Regions from separate parts of the Arthrobacter sp. C152 genome, predicted to be linked through region 3. Evidence: riboswitches for the same ligand, from Rfam matches in the RefSeq annotation. Region 3 holds a riboswitch; each other region holds the start of a gene.
What was found. Region 3 has a riboswitch for S-adenosylmethionine ahead of ACYSM9_RS07175 (aminotransferase class V-fold PLP-dependent enzyme). Riboswitches for the same ligand answer to the same signal wherever they lie in the genome.
Positions count from the first base shown of each region.

Region 1 (6,997 bases), on a different contig from region 3:
ACTGCCCCGTTAGCGGTTTCGAATGTCACGGACATGATCCCGGGAGTGCCGTGCGGAGCAACCCAGTCCACTGCCACGTCTTCGAGCGGCCGCTCGACGGGCTCGCCCAGCCATTCGGTAACGCGTTCCGCGGAACCGGCGATGGTCAGGGAGCTCATCTTGACATTGCTCTGGTAGGCGTTGGACGGGTGCAGGGACGGGTCGCCCTCCCACTTGAGCATGTAGGGAACCTGCGGATCGGCGATCAGGCCCAGGATGCCGATTTGCTTCCACACCAGTTCGCGGCCGTCCGGGAACTTGCGGTTGCCGTTGACCGCGGCCCGGCCCAGGCGCTCCTCGAACGGGGCGAGGTCGTCAACTTCGACGCACCAGCCCATCCAGCCGCCGCCGGCTGCCGAACGGGCACGCACTGCCTGTCCGAACGGGGCCTTGTCCGAGGCGGGGTGGTCCAGGACCTCCACAACTTCAAGGTATTTGTGCCCGGCGAGCGGGATGATCATATTCCGGGTTCCGAACCGGGGGTGGACCCCGCCCTTCACTGCCTCAACGCCGAGGGCAGATGAAATACGTTCGGTAGTGGCCGCGAGGCCATCGTGTTCACAGGCGTAAGAGACGTGATCCATGCGCATGCCAACATCTTGGCACTTTGTGATCGGGCTCTCAGCTAAGGGTACCCTTACTGGATTCACGTCCCTTGGCATCGCCGCATTTTCCGGAGCCGAGGCAACCTTTTGTTCCACGTCAGGCGTACGCGATCGACACGCTTCCCGAACGCCAGGTGATCCGTCCGCCCTGGAAGTCTTGTGCATACCCCCCGCCACCGGCGGCGTATTCCCCCGTGGTCGGATAGCCGAGGCGGCCACCCTCCGAGCCCTGGCCGACCCAGGCGGACCTGATGCCACCGGTGACGATGCGCGCACCCGAAGCGGGGGACCACACCACTTCGCCGCCCTGGAAGTACTGCTTCGCACCGCCTCCCACGAGACCGCCTATTTCGTCGGTAGTGGGGTAGCCGAGGCCGCTGGCCGGGCCGCCTGCGTTGTCCCAGGTGGCGCCGATGCCGCCCTTGGTGATGTGTGAGCCGGTGGCGGCGTTCCAGGAGATCTTGCCGTATTGGAAGCCCTGCATGACGCCGCCGGGTATCGGGGCATATTCATCGGTGGTGGGGTAGCCGAGGCCGCTGAGGGGGCCGCCTGCGTTGTCCCAGGTGGCGCCGATGCCGCCCTTGGTGATGCGGGATCCGGTGGCGGCGTTCCACGAGATCTTGCCGAACTGGAAGTTTTGCATCACGCCGCCGGGCATGGGTGAGTATTCGTCCGAGGTGGGGTAGCCCAGGTCGCCGTCCTGCGCGCCGCTGCCCTTCCAGGTGGTGTTGATGCCGTTGACGACGGCGAACGCACCCGTGCCGGGCAGGTAGGTGATGATTCCGTGCTCGAACTCCTGGTAGGAGCCCCCAAACCGCTGGTTCGTTACCTCGTTGGCGATGGGAAGCCCAACGATGCCGGACACTTCGGCGTACTTATCCCCGATGGGACCCTGCACCGGGTAGGTGCCCTTGTTTGCCGCCGGCGGCACCACGTGCAGCAGACGGTTCGGTGTTCCGGAACTGGCATTGGAGATCGTTCCTGTGACGGACGAGGAATTCAGTGCCGCAGCAACCTGTGACGGGGTCAGCGACGGGTTCTGGGACAGCAGCAGCGCCGCCGCGCCTGCCACGTGCGGGGTGGCCATGGACGTCCCGCTCAGTGACGCAGTAGCCGTTGACGAGGTGTACCAGGTGGAGGTGATGCCCACGCCCGGTGCGTACAGATCCACGCAACTGCCGAAGTTGGAGAAGCTTGCCTGCCGGTCCGAGGAATCGCTCGCAGCGACAGTGACGGCCGCGGGGACGCGGGACGGGGAGGTGGTGCACGCATCGACGGCGCTGTTGCCGGCGGCGATAATCGCGGGGATGCCGTCACCGATCACCGACTGCACCGCAGCGTCGAGCGTATTGCTGGCCGGGCCGCCGATGCTGAGGTTCACCACAGCCGGTGTTCCGTCGCGGTGGTTGGCCGCCACCCAGTCCAGGCCCGCAATCACGTCCGAGTAGAGGCCGGTACCGTCGCAGGCCAGTGCCCGTACGGGAATGAGGGTGGCGGACTTTGCCATGCCGTAGACAGAGCCGCCGATGGTTCCGGCAACATGGGTCCCGTGGCCGTTGCAGTCGCTGGTCCCCAGCCCGTCATTCTTGGCGGTCCACCCCGCTGCCACCCGGCCGCCGAAGTCGGTGTGCGATGCCAGGATGCCGGTGTCCACCACGTAGACGCTGACGCCCTGCCCGGAGGCGGGAGGCGTGTAGGTTCCGGACAGTGGAAGGGACAGCTGGTCGGTCCGGTCCAGGCCCCAGGGCGCGTTCCGCTCCGTGTCGGAAACCGCGACGACGTAGTCAGGTTCCACGGCCACGGCACGTCCGGAGCGGGTCAGGGCGGCGGCCTGTGCCGGGGTCGCCTCGATGGCTGCGCCCTGCAGGGCCGCTTCGAAGGTGCGGGCGACGCCGATTCCCTGGGCGCGAAGGTTCCTCGCCTCGGCTGCAACATCCGCTCCGGGCGCAAACCGGACGAGGTAACGCCCGGATTCGCTTGCGCCGGGGGTGGCGGGTGCGGCCGATGCCGGGGGAGCGGCCACGAACCCGGCCGCCAGGACGGCAAGGCCAACAGTGAAAGATGGCAGGACGGCGCGAAGAGCCTGGCGCAACGACTGGGGCAACGGAATTCCGATCCTTCTGTGTTTTGGAGAACTGTTTTGTGGAGCTTTCCCGGATCGAATGTAGCGGAGAGGGCAGGGCCGAAAGCCGAACCTCGGGCAATCCTGCGGGTTCCCTGTGGAACTTTGGCCAACTGCGCGCCGGGACTACGCAAACCCTGAACGCCCGGCCACAAAAGTCATAACCGGTCACAATGCTGTTCCCGGCCACCACGCTGTTCCTACACTGGGCCCAGGTCATGAGCGCCAGCACCAAGCCCCGGCTCGCTGGCCGGCAACCCTCCATCCGCGGTGGGGTGCCCCGGGTGAGGACCTGGCTGTCCGGCAACGGCCGGACGGCAAGCGCGGCCCGAGGTGCTCCCAGCATGCCGGGCCCATGTTTAAGGAGCCTTGAATGTCCAACGGATGGTCCTTCGAAACCCGCCAGATCCACGCCGGCCAGGAAGCCGACAGCGCCACGGGCGCCCGCGCGCTTCCGATCTACCAGACAACGTCCTTCGTCTTCCCCACGGCAGAAAGCGCCGCCAACCGGTTCGCCCTGGCGGAACTGGCACCCATCTACACGCGGATCGGCAACCCCACCCAGGACGCCGTGGAGCAGCGCATCGCCAGCCTCGAAGGCGGCCTCGCAGCCCTCCTGCTGAGTTCCGGGCAGGCGGCCGAAACCTTCGCCGTCCTGAACATCGCGGAGGCCGGCGACCACATCGTGGCCAGCCCCAGTCTCTACGGCGGCACCTACAACCTGTTTGCCCACACCCTGAAGAAGTTCGGCATCTCCGTGACCTTCGTGGCGGACCCGGACAACCTGGACCAGTGGCGCGAGGCCGTGCAGCCGAACACCAAGCTCTTCTTCGGTGAGGTGGTCTCCAACCCCCGCCAGGATGTCCTGGACATCGAGGGTGTTTCCGGGGTGGCGCACCAGGCGGGGGTCCCCCTGATCGTGGACAACACCCTGTCCACCCCCTACCTGATCCGTCCTTTGGAGTGGGGAGCGGACATCGTGATCCACTCAGCCACGAAATACCTCGGCGGCCACGGTTCTGCGATCGCAGGCGTCATCGTCGACTCCGGCAGGTTCGACTTCGGCAAGGACCCGGAGAGGTTCCCCGGCTTCAACACCCCGGACCCCACCTACAACGGGCTGGTCTACGCCCGCGACCTCGGTGCCGGCGGCGCCCTCGGGGCGAACCTTTCCTACATTCTCAAGGCCCGGGTCCAGCTGCTGCGCGACCTGGGTTCGGCGGTGTCGCCCTTCAACGCCTTCCTGATTTCCCAGGGCCTGGAGACGCTGAGCCTGCGAGTGGAGCGCCACGTTGCCAACGCCACCGAGGTGGCGCGCTGGCTGGAAGGAAGGGACGACGTCGAATCCGTCGCCTACGCGGGGCTTCCCTCCAGCCCCTGGTACGAGCGTGGCCGCGCGTACGGTCCCAAGGGGACCGGCGCCGTCGTTGCCTTCAACCTCGCCGGCGGCGCCGACGCCGGGAAACGCTTCGTGGACGCCCTGGAACTGCACTCCCATGTGGCCAACATCGGTGACGTACGCTCGCTGGTGATTCACCCGGCGTCGACCACCCACAGCCAGCTCTCCCCGGAGCAGCAGGCCGTTGCCGGCGTGACTCCCGGGCTGGTCCGCCTCTCCGTGGGCCTGGAGCACATCGACGACATCATTGCCGACCTGGAGGCTGGCTTCCGGGCGGCCAAGGGTGCGGCCGGCGCCTAGCGAACAACCGGCAGGCAAGCCGGGAAGGTCACAACCAGTCACACTCTTGGCCCGGAGCGGGGGGTATTTCGTACACTCGAACCAGGTCATGAGTGCCAGTGACAGCCCCGGCTTGCTGGCCGGCAACCCTCCTTCCGCGGTGGGGTGCCCCGGGTGAAGACCTGGCCTGCCGGTCAGACGACGGCGGGCAAGCGCGTAGAAGAGGTCTTGCCATGACGGTTACCGTCGCCCGTACCACCATCCCCGAACACGGAATTGTCCGCTACGCCTCCATCGGGGGCCTGGAGCTGGAGGCCGGCGGCTACCTGCCGGACGTCACTCTGGCCTACGAAACCTGGGGCACGCTGAACGCTGACGGCAGCAACGCGGTCCTGATCGAGCACGCCCTGACCGGCAGCACCCACGTGACCCGGGGCGACACCGACGAAGAAGGCTGGTGGGAGCAGCTCGCCGGGCCGGGCGCCCCCGTGGACACCGACAAGTTCTTCGTGGTCTCCATCAACATCGTGGGCGGTTGCTACGGCTCAACCGGTCCCTCCTCAACTGCACCCGACGGGCGTCCCTGGGGCTCACGCTTCCCGCTGGTGACCCTGCGGGACAGCACCGTTGCCGAAACCAGGCTGGCGGACCACCTGGGGATCGGCAGCTGGTATGCCGTCCTCGGTGGCTCCATGGGCGGCGCCCGCGCCCTGGAATGGGCGGTCAGCTACCCCGAACGGGTGCAGCGGTGCGCAGTCATTTCCGTTGGCGCGGCCAGCACGGCCGAGCAGATCGCATTCGCCCAGGCGCAGACCCTCGCCATCCGGCAGGACCCCAACTTCAACGGCGGCGACTACTACGGCGGCCCGGCCCCGGAGGACGGCCTCGCCCTGGCCAGGCGGATCGCCCACATCACCTACCGGTCGGCGGCGGAACTCGAAGGCCGGTTCGGCCGGGAAGCCCAGGCGCCCGAGTCGCCGTTGCAGGGCGAAGTGCTGGCCGCGCGGGGCCGCTACCAGGTGGAAAGCTACCTGGACCACCAGGGCAACAAGCTTGTCCGGCGCTTCGACGCCAACAGCTACATCGCACTCACCGAGGCGCTGATGAGCCACGACGTCTGCCGGGGACGCGGGCCCTTGGCCGAGACGCTCGCCGGCTCCACCGCGCGGTTCTTCATCGCGGCCGTCGATTCGGACCGGCTCTACTTCCCGTCCCAGTCACGGGAACTGGCCCAGGCGCTGCCGGGCGAGGTGGACGTCCATGTCATCCAGGCCCCGATCGGCCATGACGGGTTCCTGACCGAGATCGGGCAACTCGGGCACCAGCTGCGGAGCACTTTCCTGGTCTGACCTGGCCGCGGGATCCCCGCCCCATGTGCATTTATGCAGATGCCTTCTGCACTATTTGGCGTTGAGGTTGCGCCGCGGGCAGACCATACTCGACAAATCCGGCATTCGTGGTGTGCATCACACCCGGCTGCCTTCGACTGGTCCCCGTGGCGTCGACGACGACGCCGAAGGAGTTCGCATGAGTACGGAAAGCTCCGCCGCAAGGCGCACAGAGGAAACCGACGTCAAGGCCTCAGGCCTGAAAAAGGTGGTGACGGCCTCCATGGCCGGAACCGTGGTGGAATGGTACGAATTCTTCCTCTACGCATCGGCCGCCACCCTGGTCTTCGGGAAGGCCTTCTTCCCCAACGCCGGCACGGAACTGGACGGCATCATTGCCGCCTTCCTCACCTACGCCGTAGGCTTCGTGGCCCGCCCCATCGGCGGCATCGTCTTTGGCCATTTCGGCGACAAGTTCGGCCGCAAGCAGTTGCTGCAGCTGAGCATCATCCTGGTGGGTGTTTCCACCTTCCTCATGGGCTGCCTGCCAACCTTCCAGCAGATCGGTTACTGGGCACCCGCGCTCCTGGTCTTCCTCCGGTTTGCCCAGGGATTTGCCGTCGGCGGAGAGTGGGGCGGCGCCGTCCTCCTGGTAGCTGAGCACAGCCCCAGCAAGTCCCGCGGGTTCTGGGCCAGTTGGCCGCAGTCTGCCGTGCCGCTGGGCAACCTGCTGGCCACGGCCGTCCTCTTCATCCTGTCCTCCACGCTGACCCAGGACGCGTTCCTCGGGTGGGGCTGGCGCGTGGCGTTCTGGCTCTCCGCGGTGATCGTCCTGATCGGGTACTACATCCGCACCAAGGTCAACGACGCGCCCATCTTCCTGGAGGCCCGCAAGGAGGTCGAAACCGGACACAAGGGTTACGGCGTGGCCGAGGTTTTCCGGCGCTACCCCCGCGGCGTCTTCACCGCCATGGGCCTGCGCTTTGCCGAGAACATCCTCTACTACCTTGTGGTGACGTTCTCCATCACGTACCTGAAGACCGTCGTCCAGGCCGACACCACCCGCATCCTCCTGCTGCTGCTCCTTGCCCACGCGCTGCATTTCGCCGTGGTGCCGATGGTCGGCAAGCTATCCGACCGCCTGGGCCGCAAACCCGTCTACCTGGCCGGCGCCATCATGGCCGCCACCTGGGGTTTCTTCGCGTTCCCCATGATGGACACCAAG
Region 1 covers NZ_JBTZSU010000001.1:237,073-244,069, forward strand. The annotation lists gene ACYSM9_RS00960 (VOC family protein) at 1-629, opposite strand, end outside; gene ACYSM9_RS00965 (S8 family serine peptidase) at 742-2,748, opposite strand; SAM riboswitch class IV at 2,981-3,096, shown strand; gene ACYSM9_RS00970 (bifunctional o-acetylhomoserine/o-acetylserine sulfhydrylase) at 3,140-4,465, shown strand; SAM riboswitch class IV at 4,550-4,665, shown strand; gene metX (homoserine O-acetyltransferase MetX) at 4,678-5,793, shown strand; gene ACYSM9_RS00980 (MFS transporter) at 5,972-6,997, shown strand, end outside.
Region 1: linked by a shared signal. The riboswitch ahead of ACYSM9_RS00970 (bifunctional o-acetylhomoserine/o-acetylserine sulfhydrylase) and the one ahead of ACYSM9_RS07175 (aminotransferase class V-fold PLP-dependent enzyme) in region 3 are both predicted to bind S-adenosylmethionine.

Region 2 (6,997 bases), on a different contig from region 3:
GGCGCGCTGGACCTCGCAGAGGTGGAAGGCGCGCCGGAACTGCTGAGGGTGCGGCAGTCCTAGGCTTCCCGGGCGGCTGTGGTGAAGCGCAGGAGCCTGACGCCGACGGCGATCTCCACCAGGTAGAACACGAACGGGGGGATGTCCTTGTAGCGCACGAGGATGCCGGCGAAGAGCGGCGCACTGGCGGCCGCACCCAGGGAGGTCCTGCCTTTGAGGGGTGAGGACTGCAGCGCCGCGCCCAGCAGGCCGACGCCGCAGGTTTGGAGGCCTGAGTACGTCAGGAAGGGCCACGCTGCGCCCCTTCGGTAGGCGAACTTCTCGATGTCCGCGGCACGGTTGGCCAGCGCCCAGACGAACAAGGGGCTGCCCGCCAGCAGGGCGGCGGCAGCGGCGGCCGCGAGATTCCGGGCCCGTACACGCTCCGCTTCATGGTCTGCGCCGTGGTTTTCCTGCCGCAGTTGCCGGGCAAGCCGCAGGAAACCCATGGGCGCGGCAGCCGTTCCCGCCGCCGCGAGGAACTGCCCCAGGGTCCACAGGCCGCGGTGGCGTTCGAGCATGGCCAGCCGCTGCTCTGCGCTCCTGGTGGAGTGGACGTTGCCGACCATGGCGATTCCCAGCAGCCAGCACGCGCCCGCCGCGATGCTGACCGCTCCCGCCCTGGCATATGGTTTTGACTGGGACATGGCCCGCCTCCTTCATAAACATTTTCGCCGCGCAGATTCCTTGTCGCAGCCCTTATTTTGGCGGCGACAATGACGTTCCGCGTCGAAAACGAAGAAAGTGTGCGGAAACTAGACCTGCTTGAGCGCCTGCTCCAGGTCGCGGATGAGGTCGTCCGCGTCCTCGAGGCCCACCGAGAGGCGGACCACGCCGTCGCCCAGGCCGATGGCAGCGCGGCCCTCGGGACCCATCGCCCGGTGCGTGGTGGTGGCCGGATGCGTGATCAGAGACTTGGAATCGCCAAGGTTGTTGGAGATGTCGATGATCCGCAGCCCGTCCAGCAGCGCGAACGCGGCGTCCTTCGCCGAACGGCCCGCGGAAGGGGCCAGTTCCAGGGTGAGGACCGTGCCGCCGGCACTCATCTGCTTCGCCGCCAGCGAGTACTGCGGGTGGGACTTCAGGAGCGGGTACTTCACCCAGCTCACCGCGGGCTGCTCCTCCAGCCACTCGGCCAGCCGCAGCGCGGTGGCGGAGGAGTGGCTGACGCGCAGGCTCATGGTTTCCAGGCCCTTGGTCAGCACCCAGGCGTTGAACGCGGACAACGCGGGGCCGGTGTGGCGCATCAGCTGCTTCACGGGGCCGTCGATGAACGCCTTGGTGCCCAGGATGGCGCCGCCCATCACCCGGCCCTGGCCGTCGATGTGCTTGGTGCCGGAGTAGACAATGACGTCGGCGCCGAGGTCGCCGCAGCGCTGCAGCAGGGGGGTGGCGAAGACGTTGTCGGCCACAACCTTGGCTCCGGCGGCGTGCGCCAGCTCGCTGACGGCCGCGATGTCCACGATTTCCTGCATAGGATTGGACGGGGATTCGAAGAAGACGGCGGCGGTGGGTTTGGACAGGGCCTCGCGCCACTGGTCCAGGTCCGGGCCGTCCACAAAGACGGTTTCCACGCCCCAGCGGGGGAGGATTTCGTTCAGGATCACGAAGCAGGAACCGAACAGGGACCGGGCGGCGACGACGCGGTCGCCGGCAGCCAGCAGGGCACCCAGGGCGGTGAAGACGGCGGACATGCCCGACGCCGTCGCAAAGCATGCTTCGGTGCCTTCGAGCAGGCGGAGCCGTTCCTGGAAGGTGGCGACGGACGGGTTGCCGTAACGGGAGTAGACGAACCGCTCATCCTCGCCGGTGAACGCGCGTTCGGCGGCTGCCGCGGACTCGTACACGAACCCGGAGTTGAGGAAGATGGCCTCGGACGTTTCCTGGAAGTTGGTGCGGTCGAGTCCGCCGCGGACGGCCTGGGTGTCTGCGCTCCAGCCGGAGGCGTCTGGGTTGAAGGTCACTTAGTTCTTTCCGAGGTTGGTGGGCAGGCCGCGGTTCTTCCAGCCGTTGACGGTCCGTTCGCCGTAGCGGTCAGGCTCCCCCTCGAAGCCCTCCAGCACGTTGTAGGACGTGAAGCCGGCCTGGGTCGCTGCAACGGCGGCGGCGATGGAGCGCTGGCCGGACCGGCACAGGAACACCAGTTCCGCGGTGGGGTCCTCGGGTGCCTGCTCCTTGAGGTCCTTGACGAAGTCGGGGTTGGGGATGCCGCCGGGGAAGGTCCACTGGATGAAGAGCGGATCATTGTCCGTCGCCTTGGTATCCGGGATGCCGATGTGCGCCCATTCACCTTCGGTGCGGACGTCCACCAGGATGGCGCCCTGCTCGAGCTTGGCCCAGGCTTCCTGCGGTGTGAGGTCTCCTGCGTAGCTCATGCGTGGCCCTCGCCGTCGAACTCGCCCTCAAAGTCGCCGTCGAGCTGGTCCACTGCGGTGGCAACCGCGGCGTCGGCGGAGGCGATGGCGGCCGGCAGGACCACTGCCTGGGCGACAATGACGCTGCTGCCGTTGAAGGTGGCGGCCGGGCTGCCGTGCAGCACGTAGCCTTCATCCAGGGCCGCGGAGATCCGCTCACAGAACGATCGGTCGTCCGGGCCAGTAATCAGGCGGTAGGACAGCTTGTCCTCAGGGGCAGGTGCGTCAGACACGACGGATCTCCTTCTCTCACGCTTGCAGCTCGAATCGGTCGATATGCCGAGTATTCACCTGAGGCACCCCGCCGCGAAAGGGAGGGTTGCCGACCGGCCAGTCAGGGCTTAGCGCCGGTACTCATTACTCCCCAGAAACGTAACATCTGACGCGCGGAGCCGCATTGCCGCCGTCGTCATGTTCCGTAATTGAGCGCCGGCCGCGCCCCTGCCCGCCGCCGGGCCCCGGACCGATAAAGTTCGTACCGGGGACCAACGCCCCGCGTCCACAGCATGAGTACCGGGGGGTCTTGCCAGCATGCGAGCATTCACGTCCTATCGCCACCGCGGGACCACCGTGGCCCGGCTTCGTCCGGCAGGAGCACTCCTTGCCGTGCTGCTGATGGCCGTCCTGGCTGTGCTGGCACCTGCGGGGACGGCCCGCGCCGCGGAGGGCGTTGGACCGGCCGCGCCGGAGGAGGGCAAGCCCTGGCTTGGGGCCACGCTGGAATGGGGCGAAGACACCGCCGCGGGCTTCGCGGACCGGCTGGGTGCGGTGCCGGCCGTCTTCGGGCACGACATCGCCATCCCGTTCCGCGACTCCGGGCGGAACGACATCGATGGCTTCCTGCGGCAGACGGCCGGCAAGGGAGCCAACGCCATGTTGACCGTAAAGCCAAGCGTTCCGCTGGACACGATCGGCGCTGCGGAAGCTGACGCCTTCGCCGCCGAAGTACGGGACCAGGCGGCGGGCTTCAACGGCCACTTGCTGGTCCGGTTCGCCCCGGACATGAATACCAGCTGGGTTGCCTGGGGCCAGCAACCGGCCGCGTACCGGCAGGCGTTCCAGGCCGTCGCCGGAGCGTTCAGGGCGTCCGACGGCGGCAAGGTCACCATGGTGTGGGCGCCTTACCTGGGCACGGGCTACCCCTTTGACCGCAGCCGCAGCGCACCGCAACCGGGGAGCGACGGCTTTGCGCTGCTGGACACCAACGGCGACGGCACCTGGAACGGCTCCGACGCCGCCTACGCTCCGTACTATCCAGGCGACGACGCCGTGGACTGGGTGGGACTGACCGCATTCCACGACGACACCGCCGGCGGGGCCGCCGTCAACACCGCTCCCCGTGCCGGCGAGCTCCAGGAGATGCTGACCGGGTCCGGCGGCGAAAACTTCTACGGCACGTACGCGGCCGGCCGGAACAAGCCGTTCCTGCTGCAGACCGCGGCCTTCTACAGCCCTTCCACCGGCGGCGCGCCGGAGGCCGACATCAAGGTGGGCTGGTGGGACCAGGCCGTGGGAACCGCCACGTCATCTGCTTTTCCCAAAACCGCGGCTGTGGTGTGGGACGAACGGACCAGCACCCGGGACACGGGTGTGGCCAGCATCAACTGGCTGCTCACCGGGAGCCCGGACATCGCCAAAGCCGCGCTGGCGAGGCTGAAGGCGTCCCCCATGGTGACCGGGCCGGTCAACGCGGTGGCTCCGGCGGAAGCCTATGTCCGCGCCAACACCCTCGGCGGGGCCGCCGTCTGGACGGTTGCCGCTGCCATGGCCATCCTCCTGGCAGCACTCTGGCAGATTCCGCGCCGGATCGGCGCGGCGACGGCGTGGAGCTACCGGGACCCGTCCGCGAGGGACTCCCGGGTGGACCTGCTGCGGGGCATGGCGATCGTGTTCGTGGTGGTCAACCACCTCGGCATGGCTTCACTGTTCCAGTTGCTGACGCAGGAGGCGGTGGGCTTCGTTTCCGGCGCCGAGCTTTTCGTCCTTTTCTCCGGGCTGGTGGTGGGCATGGTGTACGGGCCCAAGGCCCGGGAGGATTTCGGCACGGTGGTGGACCTGACGTCGCGCCGGGCCGGCAAGCTGTACCTGACGGCGCTGGCTGTGCTGGTCGGCGTCTTCCTGCTCTCGCTGCTGCCGGTCTTCAACGCCGCGGCTCTCACCACATTCGTGGACCAGGGGACAGGCGGCGCGGGGCACACCGGTGCCGGCCGCACCTACAACCTTTACCAGGGGATGGAATCGCTGTTCCAGTTCCCGGTGCCGCCCCAGGTGCTGCCGGCCATCCTGCTCCTGCAGTTCGGGCCATGGCAGTTCAACGTCATGGGCCTGTATGTGGTGCTCCTGCTGGCAAGCCCCCTGATCCTCGCGGCGCTCAACCGCGGCAAGGCGGTCTGGGTGCTGGCTGCCACGCTCCTGGTGTACGCCGTGGGCGCCGCCACCCGGTTCCGGATCCTTCCCTCGCAGTTCGAGGACTCCTTCCCGTTGCTGGTGTGGCAGGTGCTGTTCGTCATCGGCCTCGTGGCGGGCTACCACCGGCGCAGCATCCTGGCCTGGCTGCAGGCGCACACCTGGGTGGTGGCTGCCTGCACCGTGGCCGCCTTCGCGCTGGCCTTCCTGTCCTGGGGCAACCCCTACCTGGCCAACAGCTACGATGTCCGGCTGGCCCTGTTGCCGGACGCGGCCTACCGGTCCATGTACGATTCACTCTTCGCCCGCACGTACCTGGCTCCGGGCCGCCTGCTGAATGTCTTTGTCCTGGTGGTGGCCGCCTACGCCTTCCTCAGCGCGTACTGGACGCCGGTGCAGCGGGCCCTGGGATGGTTCCTGATTCCGCTGGGCCGGGCCACCCTGTACGTGTTCATCATGCACGTGGTGCTGATCGCCGTCGTCGCCAACATCCCGGCCCTGCAGCAGGGCAGCATCCTCCTCAATACCGCGGCCTACGTGGCGGTCCTGGGGTTGCTGTGGGTGATGGTCCGTACCAGGTTCCTGTTCCGGATCATCCCCACGTGAGCCGGGGCGGACCGCGGGCTTAGACCAGCTCGGGATATGAGGTGACGATGTAGTCGGCAGCCGCCGGGCCGGTCATCCGCAGGCCTTTGCGGCCGTCCGGGATCTTGTCCTTCATGGCCGCCCAGAAACTGGATTCGGGCCCAGGAACGTGCTGGTTGATGAAGCACCAACTCATGTAGAGGCCGAAGAACCGGTCCCGGTCAAGGGTGGATTCAGATGCCTGGTCGAAGTAGATGGCTTCCTGGAGAAACAGGTCGAACTGCGAATGCGCCATGACGGCTTCCCTTCGCTAGGTGCGTGGTGCCGCCGTGAGGCTACAGCAGCGAACCTCGATGCCCTGCACGGGGGCAAAGGATGGTGTAGGGGCATCGTCCCCGAAGATTGGGTGATGCATCAGTGCTCACACCACTGTTTCTACACTGTAGACTTTACGCGTAGACTACAGATCCGGCAAGCGACCTACTCCCCGGTACGCGCGCCATCGAGTACAGGAAAATGCATGGTTGCCCCAAAAAATCCCGGCTTGGCTCCGGCCGGAGCCAAAAGGCCACTCAGCAGGGGGATCGTGCTCGCCAAGGCCCTGGAACTCGTGGATGCCGAGGGCCTGGACGCCCTCACCATGCGCCGCCTCGGCCAGGAACTGGGCCGGGATCCGATGAGCCTTTACCGCTACGCGGAAAACCGCGCCGCACTGCTGGACGGGGTCGCGGAACTGGTCCTCGGACAGCTCAGCGTTACCGCCGATGATGCCGACTGGAAAGCCCGACTGCGCACCATCGCCCATGGCCTGCGCCTGCTGGCCCTGAAGCATCCCAATGTGGTGCCGCTGCTGGTGACCAGGCCGCTGTCCACCCCCCTGGGCCTTCGTCCGCTGGGCACGCTCAGGCCGCTGGAACACATCCTGTCGCTGCTGGTGGCGGCCGGATTCCGGCCCGCTGACGCGCTGCACGTCTACCGCGCCTTTTATGGTTTCCTGTACGGCCACATCCTCAACGAACTGCAGGAGTTCGTGGTGGACCCGGAAGAAAACGAGGCGCTGCTGCGGCTGGGGCTCCACCGGCTTCCCGCCAAGGAGTTTCCCCGGCTCCGCGCGCTGGCGCCGTCGCTAGCGGAATACGACGGCGAGGCTGAGCTGGACCAGGGGCTCACCATCCTGCTGTCCGGGCTGGAGGCGCAGCTTTCAGGGCAGGCAGCCGGTTCCGGCGCCTGAGGAAGGGCTACTCGAACGATGCCCTCCGCCGGTCCTGCAGCCGGGTCTTCCAGACGTCGGGACGGTTCACCTTGAACCGCCGGCCTGTCAGGGCCCTGGCGTTCAGCCGGACGTAGTTGGCCTTCTCCCCGGGCTGCCACGGCTCCAGCCCCAGGCTGTCCACCGCGTCCCTGTCCGCCTGGTCCTCGAGGATTTCGGTGTCGCCGCGTACCACCACGCTCCATGCGAGTTCGGTGGCGGGATCGTAGCCGTCGATTTCCAGGGCTGCTGCCCGCTCCATCCTGGCGCCCCAGAACTTGGTGCCCGGGGCCGTGCGGAAGAC
Region 2 covers NZ_JBTZSU010000005.1:145,307-152,303, reverse strand. The annotation lists gene ACYSM9_RS05500 (glutamate--cysteine ligase 2) at 1-63, shown strand, start outside; gene ACYSM9_RS05495 (hypothetical protein) at 60-686, opposite strand; gene ACYSM9_RS05490 (O-succinylhomoserine sulfhydrylase) at 795-2,003, opposite strand; gene ACYSM9_RS05485 (rhodanese-like domain-containing protein) at 2,004-2,414, opposite strand; gene ACYSM9_RS05480 (DUF1737 domain-containing protein) at 2,411-2,686, opposite strand; SAM riboswitch class IV at 2,700-2,815, opposite strand; gene opgC (OpgC domain-containing protein) at 2,985-5,465, shown strand; gene ACYSM9_RS05470 (hypothetical protein) at 5,485-5,739, opposite strand; gene ACYSM9_RS05465 (TetR/AcrR family transcriptional regulator C-terminal domain-containing protein) at 5,965-6,675, shown strand; gene ACYSM9_RS05460 (pyridoxamine 5'-phosphate oxidase family protein) at 6,683-6,997, opposite strand, start outside.
Region 2: linked by a shared signal. The riboswitch ahead of ACYSM9_RS05480 (DUF1737 domain-containing protein) and the one ahead of ACYSM9_RS07175 (aminotransferase class V-fold PLP-dependent enzyme) in region 3 are both predicted to bind S-adenosylmethionine.

Region 3 (6,997 bases):
GTTCGATGAACGTATCCGAGACGGCGTGCTCCAGCAGCTCGGCCTCGTCGTGGACCTCGTCCCAGCTGTAGCCCAGCTGCTGGACGAGGTAGGTTTCGATCAGCCGGTGGCGGCGCACCATGGCCAGGGCGAGGCGCAGTCCGGGCGCGGTGAGCGTGACGGCGCTGTACGGCTTGTGGTCCACCAGGCCCTGGTCCTTGAGTTTGCGGACCATCTCGGACACCGAGGAGTTGGCCACGCCCAGCCGCTGCGCCAGCTGGGAGGACGTGATGGGCTTGTCCTGCCATTCGGTGAATGAGTAGATGACCTTGACGTAGTCCTCGATCGAGGAGGAGGGCGCACTGGTCTTCACAGGTCCAAGCCTACCGGCTTCCGGCGAAGGGGCGTGGCCCGGCGGCCACCGGTGACGATCCGCTCACGCCTTGATGGCCCGCCATGCGAGGGTGAGGTAGGGGAGTTCGAGTTCCTGGGCTTCGGCGTGGCCGAGATGCTCATGCAGGTACCAGTCCAGGTTCGCCAGGACCTTGGCCCGGGTGGCTTCGCCGGCCCGCAGGTAGTAGCTGCGCGATTTGGTGAGCTCCATCAGGTCCGTCGTGGTCACGGTGTCGCGCCAGTGCGTCACGTGCCCTTCGAGCCGGTGGAATTCCGGTCCGACCACAGGCTTGTGGCCGGGGCGGTACACATCCCCGGCGTGCATGATGCGGGACAGTCGGTGGACCCAGGGTACCGAGGTGTCCAGCTGGTTCCAGACCAGGCCGAGTGTCCCCTGCGGGCGCAGGACCCGGGCGAGTTCGGTGCTCGCGGCCAGCGGGTCGCACCAGTGCCAGGCCTGGGCAACGGTGACGACGTCGAAGGCCGCCGCGGGCAGGCCGGTCGCCTCGGCAGTCCCCACCACGGCCGTGGCGGCGGGGCAGTGGGCCTTCAGTTGGGCGAGCATGTCCGCGGAAGGGTCGAGGGCCGTTACCTCCAGCCCCATGGCCAGCAGCAAGGCGGTGAACTTTCCGGTGCCCGCGCCTGCGTCCAGGGCCTGGCGGGCGGTGGCGGGCACCAGCCATTCGGCTGATTCGGCAGGGTATCCCGGCCGGACCCGCTGGTAGTGCCTGCCGCCGTCCTGGAAGCTCTGCCCGAGCTCCTGCCGCCGCCCGTGATCGAGTTTGGGACCACCCCGGACCACGCGTGGCCTCCTTCACCTGCTGCCAGTGGATACATTTCGAATCTACCGCATGGCGGGCAAGGGCGTGGGGCCACCCCCAACCGGGCTTAGTCCTCGGTGCAGGGTGCGGCGCCGGCCGTGCCGGGAGTGTTGGGTGCCCAGTGCGGGTAGGTGCGGAAGTCGTTGGCCGGAACCCAGCGGCCCGCATCCACCACGTAGTCCCAGCCCAGCCCCGTGCTGCGCAGGGTGCGGATGCCGGCGAGGAGGCGCTCGGCGTCCTCCAGCCGTGACCCGACGCCGAAGCTGGCGCGCAGGGAGCCGGACGGCAGCCCCAGCCGCTTCAGCAGTGGGTGCGCGCAGAAGCGCCCGTCGCGCAGGCCCACGCCGTGTTCGGCCGAGAGGTAGGCGGCGACGAGGCCGGCGTCGTAGCCCTCCACGGAGAAGTTGACCACGCCGATGGTGTCCGTGTCCGGGTTGGTGTCCTTGAAGATCTGGTGGACCGTGACGCCCTCGATGTCCTGCAGGCCCTCCACCAGGAAGGACCGGATGGCGGATTCGTGGGCGTGCCAGCGGTCCTGGTCCAGTCCGGCGATGACCCGGGTGGCGCGGGCAAGGGTGGCGGCACCGAGCACGTTCGGTGAGCCCCCCTCGTGGCGGGCCGGGCCGGTGGCCCAGCTGACGCCGTCGAGCCTTGCTTCCTTGACCGCACCGCCGCCGGCGAGGTGCGGGGTGCCGGCGTCGAGCCAGTCGGGGCGTCCCACCAGGACACCGGCGCCGAAGGGCGCGTACAGCTTGTGGCCGGAGAAGGCGAGGTAGTCGATGTCGTCGGCGCTGATGTCGACCCGGCGGTGCGGGGCGAGCTGGGCCGCGTCCACCACGATCCGTGCGCCGTGCTCGTGGGCCAGCGCGGCCAGGGCCCTGATGGGCAGGATTTCGCCGGTGACGTTGGAGGCGCCGGTGACCGCCAGGAGGCTGACGCCGCCCTGTTCAAGCTCGGCGCGTACGGCCTCGACGGTGCCCGCGATGGTGTCGGCGGCGACGATACTGCGGTGCGGCACGCCCTGCCACGGCAGCAGGTTCGCGTGGTGCTCGATGTCCAGGTAGAGAACCTCACCTGCGGGACGGCCGTCGGTGACGGGCAGGCAGCCTGCCAGCAGGTTGAGGGAATCGGTGGTGTTGCGGGTGAAGATGACGGAGTCGCCGGGGCGGCCGCCCACAAAGTCGCGGACGATGCTGCGTGCGTTCTCGTACACCGACGTGCTGATCTGGGAGGCGTAGCCGGCCCCGCGGTGGACGCTCGCGTAGTAGGGCAGGACTTCGTTCAGGTACGCGGAGACCAGGGACAGGGCCGGGGCGGATGCGCCGTAGTCGAGGTTGGCGTACCTGACATGCCCGCCGGTAATCAGGGGAGCCTGGATTTCGGCGCCGGTGACCGCGGCGAGCGGGTGGCCGGCAGCGGCCTGGCGGGCATCGAAGGCGGCCGCAGTGTCGGCGGTGGCAGTGCTGGGGGAGACGGTGGCAGTTGTCACAGAGACCTCACTTGAATCAGGACCCTGACATCACAGGAATCCGCGCTTGCCGCATCCGCTCCGGACCGGCCTGGTCGTCACCCGGGGCACCCCACCGCGAATGGAGGGTTGCCGGCCAGCAAACCGGGGTTTTGCGCTGGCACTCGTGACCTGGATAAAAGCGTAGAACATCGGGCGGCCCGGACTGAAGCCGGGGCAATTGTTAAGGCTTTTGTTACGCAAGCCGAAGAAAACGATGCCGGCCGCCCCAAAAGGAGGCGCCCGGCGTCGTAATCTTCGGCCGCGCTGCGTGCGCGGGCTTTGTCAGAGGAGGTCGTCCAGGCCCGGGTTCAGCCGCCGCAGGACTTCGGAATGCAGGATGGAGTTCGTGGCCAGGGCGTTGCCGCCGAACGGGCCGTCCTCCCCTTCCAGGGAGGTGAAACGGCCGCCCGCCTCCACGACGATGGGCACCAGCGCCGCCATGTCGTAAAGGTTCAGCTCCGGTTCGCAGGCAATGTCCACGGAGCCTTCGGCCACCATGCAGTAGGACCAGAAGTCGCCGTAGGCGCGGGTGCGCCACACGTCCTCGGTCAGGCCGAGGAAGTCATCGAGGTTTCCCCGTTCCTTCCAGCCGCTGAGGCTGGAATAGGACAGCGAAGCGTCAGCGAGGCGGGACACGTCGGAGACACGCAGCCGGGTGGCGGCCGCCAGGGAGCGGCCCATGTAGGCCCCCATTCCCTTCGCAGCCCACCAGCGCTTGCCGAGTGCCGGCGCGCTGACCACGCCTACCACCGGTTCGCCCTCGTCCACCAGCGCAATGAGGGTGGCCCACACCGGGACGCCGCGGACAAAGTTCTTGGTTCCATCGATGGGGTCGATGATCCACCGCCGCGAGCCGTGGCCGGTGCTGCCGAACTCCTCGCCGAGGACGGCGTCGCGCGGGCGTGAACGGGACAGCTGGCCGCGGATGGCTTCCTCTGCGGCCTTGTCCGCGTCGGTGACCGGCGTCAGGTCCGGCTTGGTCTCGACGTGGAGGTCCAGGGCCTTGAAGCGGCTCATGGTCTGGTCGTCCACGGAGTCGGCCAGGACGTGGGCCAGGCGCAGGTCGTCGTTGTAGGTGGAGGCGGGTTGGATCATGGTTCCAAACTACCGTCTGTCCCGGCATCTGCCGGGACCTTCGGCTGCGTCAGTTGACGCTGCCGAGTTCCTTGGTTTCCTGTGCTTCCATTCTCGGGTCCGTGCCGAGCAGCCGGCGCAGGGACGCCAGCCGTGCGGGGCCGGTGGGGCCGGCGTGGCCGCCGCCCACCCATTCATCCAATCCGCAGTCCACGGCCGTGGCGGTGTGCTTGCAGCCGCGCTCGCAGTTTTCAATGCCGGGGGAGAGGTCCGGAAAGGACCGCAGGATCCGGTCCGGGTCCACGTGCGCCAGGCCGAAGGAGCGGATGCCTGGGGTGTCGATGATCCAGCTGCCGGCCGGGGCGTCGGCCAGCCGGAGGGCCAGGGCGGACGACGACGTGTGCCGCCCGCGTCCGGTGACGGCGTTGACACCGCCGGTGGCCCGTTCGGCTCCGGTCAGTGCGTTCACCATGGTGGACTTGCCGACGCCGGAGTGCCCCAGCATGACGGTGACCCTGCCGTCGAGGTGGGCCCGCAGCTCCGCCACCGCGGTGCGGTCCAGCCGGGCCGAGAGGCCGTCGTCGGAGCGGGCGTCGATGCCGGAGGCCTGCGCGTCCGCGGTGCGGCTGATGATTACCGGGAGGTCCAGGTGCGTGTAGTTGGAAAGCAGCTCCGCGGGGTCGCGGACGTCCGCCTTGGTCACGAGCAGGATTGGCTCGATCCCGGCGTCGTAGGCTGCCACCAGGGCCCGGTCGATGAATCCGGTGCGGGGCTCCGGGTTGGCGGCCGCCACCACGATGACCAGTTGGTCCGCGTTGGCTACCACGGCCCGCTCCACGGGGTCGGTGTCATCGGCGCTCCGGCGCAGGAGGGTGCGCCGGTCCTGGATCTTCACCAGCCGGGCCAGGGTGTCGGGGGCGCCTGAAACGTCCCCCACGAGCGAGACGAAGTCGCCGGCCACCACGGGGGAGCGCCGAAGCTCACGTGCCCGCGCGGCGATGACCACGCGTTCGTTGTCCGAATCCTCGCCCACCACGGCCGTGTACCTGCCCCGGTCCACGGTGATGATGCGGCCGGTGACGGCGTCGTCATGGCTGGGCCGGTCTTTGGTGCGTGGCCGGGAGCCCTTTTTATTGGGCCGGATCCGGACGTCGGATTCGTCCCAGGAATCAGTGCGCCGGGCCACCGCTGGGCTCCTCCGGTCCGGCGGTGTCCTGGGCAAGCATCGCCGCCCAGAGCTGCGGGAAGTCCGGCATGGTCTTCGACGTGGTGGCGATGTCCTCCACCTGGACGCCCTCCACGGCCAGGCCCAGGATCGCCCCGGCGGTGGCCATGCGGTGGTCCGCGTAGCTGCGGACGACGCCGGCGTGCAGCCGGGCGGGCCGGATCACCAGGCCGTCGCTGGTTTCCTCGGCGTCGCCGCCGAGCCTGTTGATTTCAGCCACCAGTGCTGCGAGCCGGTCCGTTTCGTGGCCCCGCAGGTGCGCAATGCCGCTCAGCCGGGAGGGTCCGGCCGCCAAGGCGCACAGCGCCGCCACGGTGGGGGCAAGTTCGCTGGTATCGGCGAAGTCGCCGCCCTTGATTTCCGGGCCGCCGGTGACGGTCAGGACTCCGTCCGCGAGGGTGACGGTGGCTCCCATCGTGGCCAGGATGCTGCGCCACAAATCTCCCACCTGCTGGGTTTCCTGCGGCCAGTTCGGGATCCGGACCGTGCCACGGGACGCCAGGGCTGCGGCGAGGAAGGGGCCCGCATTGGACAGGTCCTGTTCGATCCGCTGGTCGAAGGCGCGGATGGGCCCGGGCGCCACCACCCAGTGGTTGGGGACGGAATCGTCAACGGAGACGCCGGCGCCCCGGAGGACGGCGACTGTCATGGTGATGTGGTCCAGGCTCGGCACGGGCTTGCCAACATGCTCAAGGTGCAGGCCCTCTTCGAAGCGGGCACCCACCAGGAGGAGCGCCGAGACGAACTGGGAGGAAGCGCTGGCATCGATCACCAAGTGGCCGCCGCGCACCGTGCCGGTGCCCTCCACGACGAACGGCAGCGACGCCGGCGTGCTGCCGTCCTCGGCGGAGACGCCGACACCGAGGGCCTTGAGCGCTTCGATGATGGTTCCCATGGGACGCTTGCGGGCGTGCGGGTCGCCGTCGAACACGCTGGCGCCGCTGCGGAGCGCCGCCAGCGGCGGCACGAACCGCATTACCGTTCCCGCGAGCCCGCAGTCGATCCGGGCCAGTGATTCTTCCGCTGCCGCAGGCAGCGGGACAACCTCCAGGTCCGGGCCGAACGCGCCATCGCCGGGCACCTCCGTGATGGTGGCACCCAACCGCCGGAGCGCGTCGATCATCAGGGCCGAGTCCCTGGAGTGCAGGGGCGCGCGGAGGCGCGAGGGGCCGTCGGCCAAGGCGGCCAGCACCAGGTATCTGTTGGTCAGGGACTTGGACCCGGGCACCGTCACGGTGGCATTAACCGGGCGGGACGCAAACGGGGCGGGCCAGTGCTCAGCGGGCATGGCGGATCCGGCCGTGTCGGCAGCTGCTGCGGTCATTCGTCCTTATGCTCCCGTAGCGTGCTCGACGGCGCGGCGCACGGCTTTGTCTGCCTTGTGCAGCTTCTTGTTGGTGGTCCGGCGGGCGTCGGCGGCCAGGTGCGAGGCGTTCCGGCGGGCGTCGGCGGCGAGGTGTTCGGCGCGCCAGGCCAGGCCCGGCTTGCCGGCGGTGTCAACGGACGCGAGCAGGGCGCCCCCGCTCAGCGACAGGTTCTTGAGCAGTTGGTTCCGGCGGGTCTCGCGGGCTTCCTTGCTGCTGATGTCGGCGCTGCGCCATTCGACGAAGGTGTTCAGGAGCGAAACCACGGTCAGCAGGGTGGCTGAGAACCGGGAGAACTTGCCGAGGCCGAACAGGACGCCGGCTCCCACCTGGGTTCCGCCGATGACGCGGGCAAGGGTTTTTTCGTCCGCCTGGAAGGGCAGGGCCGCAGCAGCCTTGCGCAGCAGGGGTGAGAGCTGCTGCGCGGTGTCGTCTGAGTTCTTGAGCTTATCCAGTCCGGCAAGGACAAAACTTGAGGCCAGCATGGGCCGTGCGAGCGTGCGGACAAAGGACATGGCTTTCCTCCCGGATGGACGAACCGCATCAGGCGGCGGAGTCCGTCCTAGTCTTGCACTTTTGGGGAATATTTGCCTGCGGAACGGGGTTATGGAGACTGGGTCCAAGCATTGGG
Region 3 covers NZ_JBTZSU010000007.1:77,161-84,157, reverse strand. The annotation lists gene ACYSM9_RS07185 (metal-dependent transcriptional regulator) at 1-352, opposite strand, end outside; gene ACYSM9_RS07180 (class I SAM-dependent methyltransferase) at 416-1,174, opposite strand; gene ACYSM9_RS07175 (aminotransferase class V-fold PLP-dependent enzyme) at 1,261-2,682, opposite strand; SAM riboswitch class IV at 2,720-2,833, opposite strand; gene hisN (histidinol-phosphatase) at 2,986-3,798, opposite strand; gene rsgA (ribosome small subunit-dependent GTPase A) at 3,848-4,963, opposite strand; gene aroA (3-phosphoshikimate 1-carboxyvinyltransferase) at 4,947-6,326, opposite strand; gene ACYSM9_RS07155 (DoxX family protein) at 6,333-6,881, opposite strand.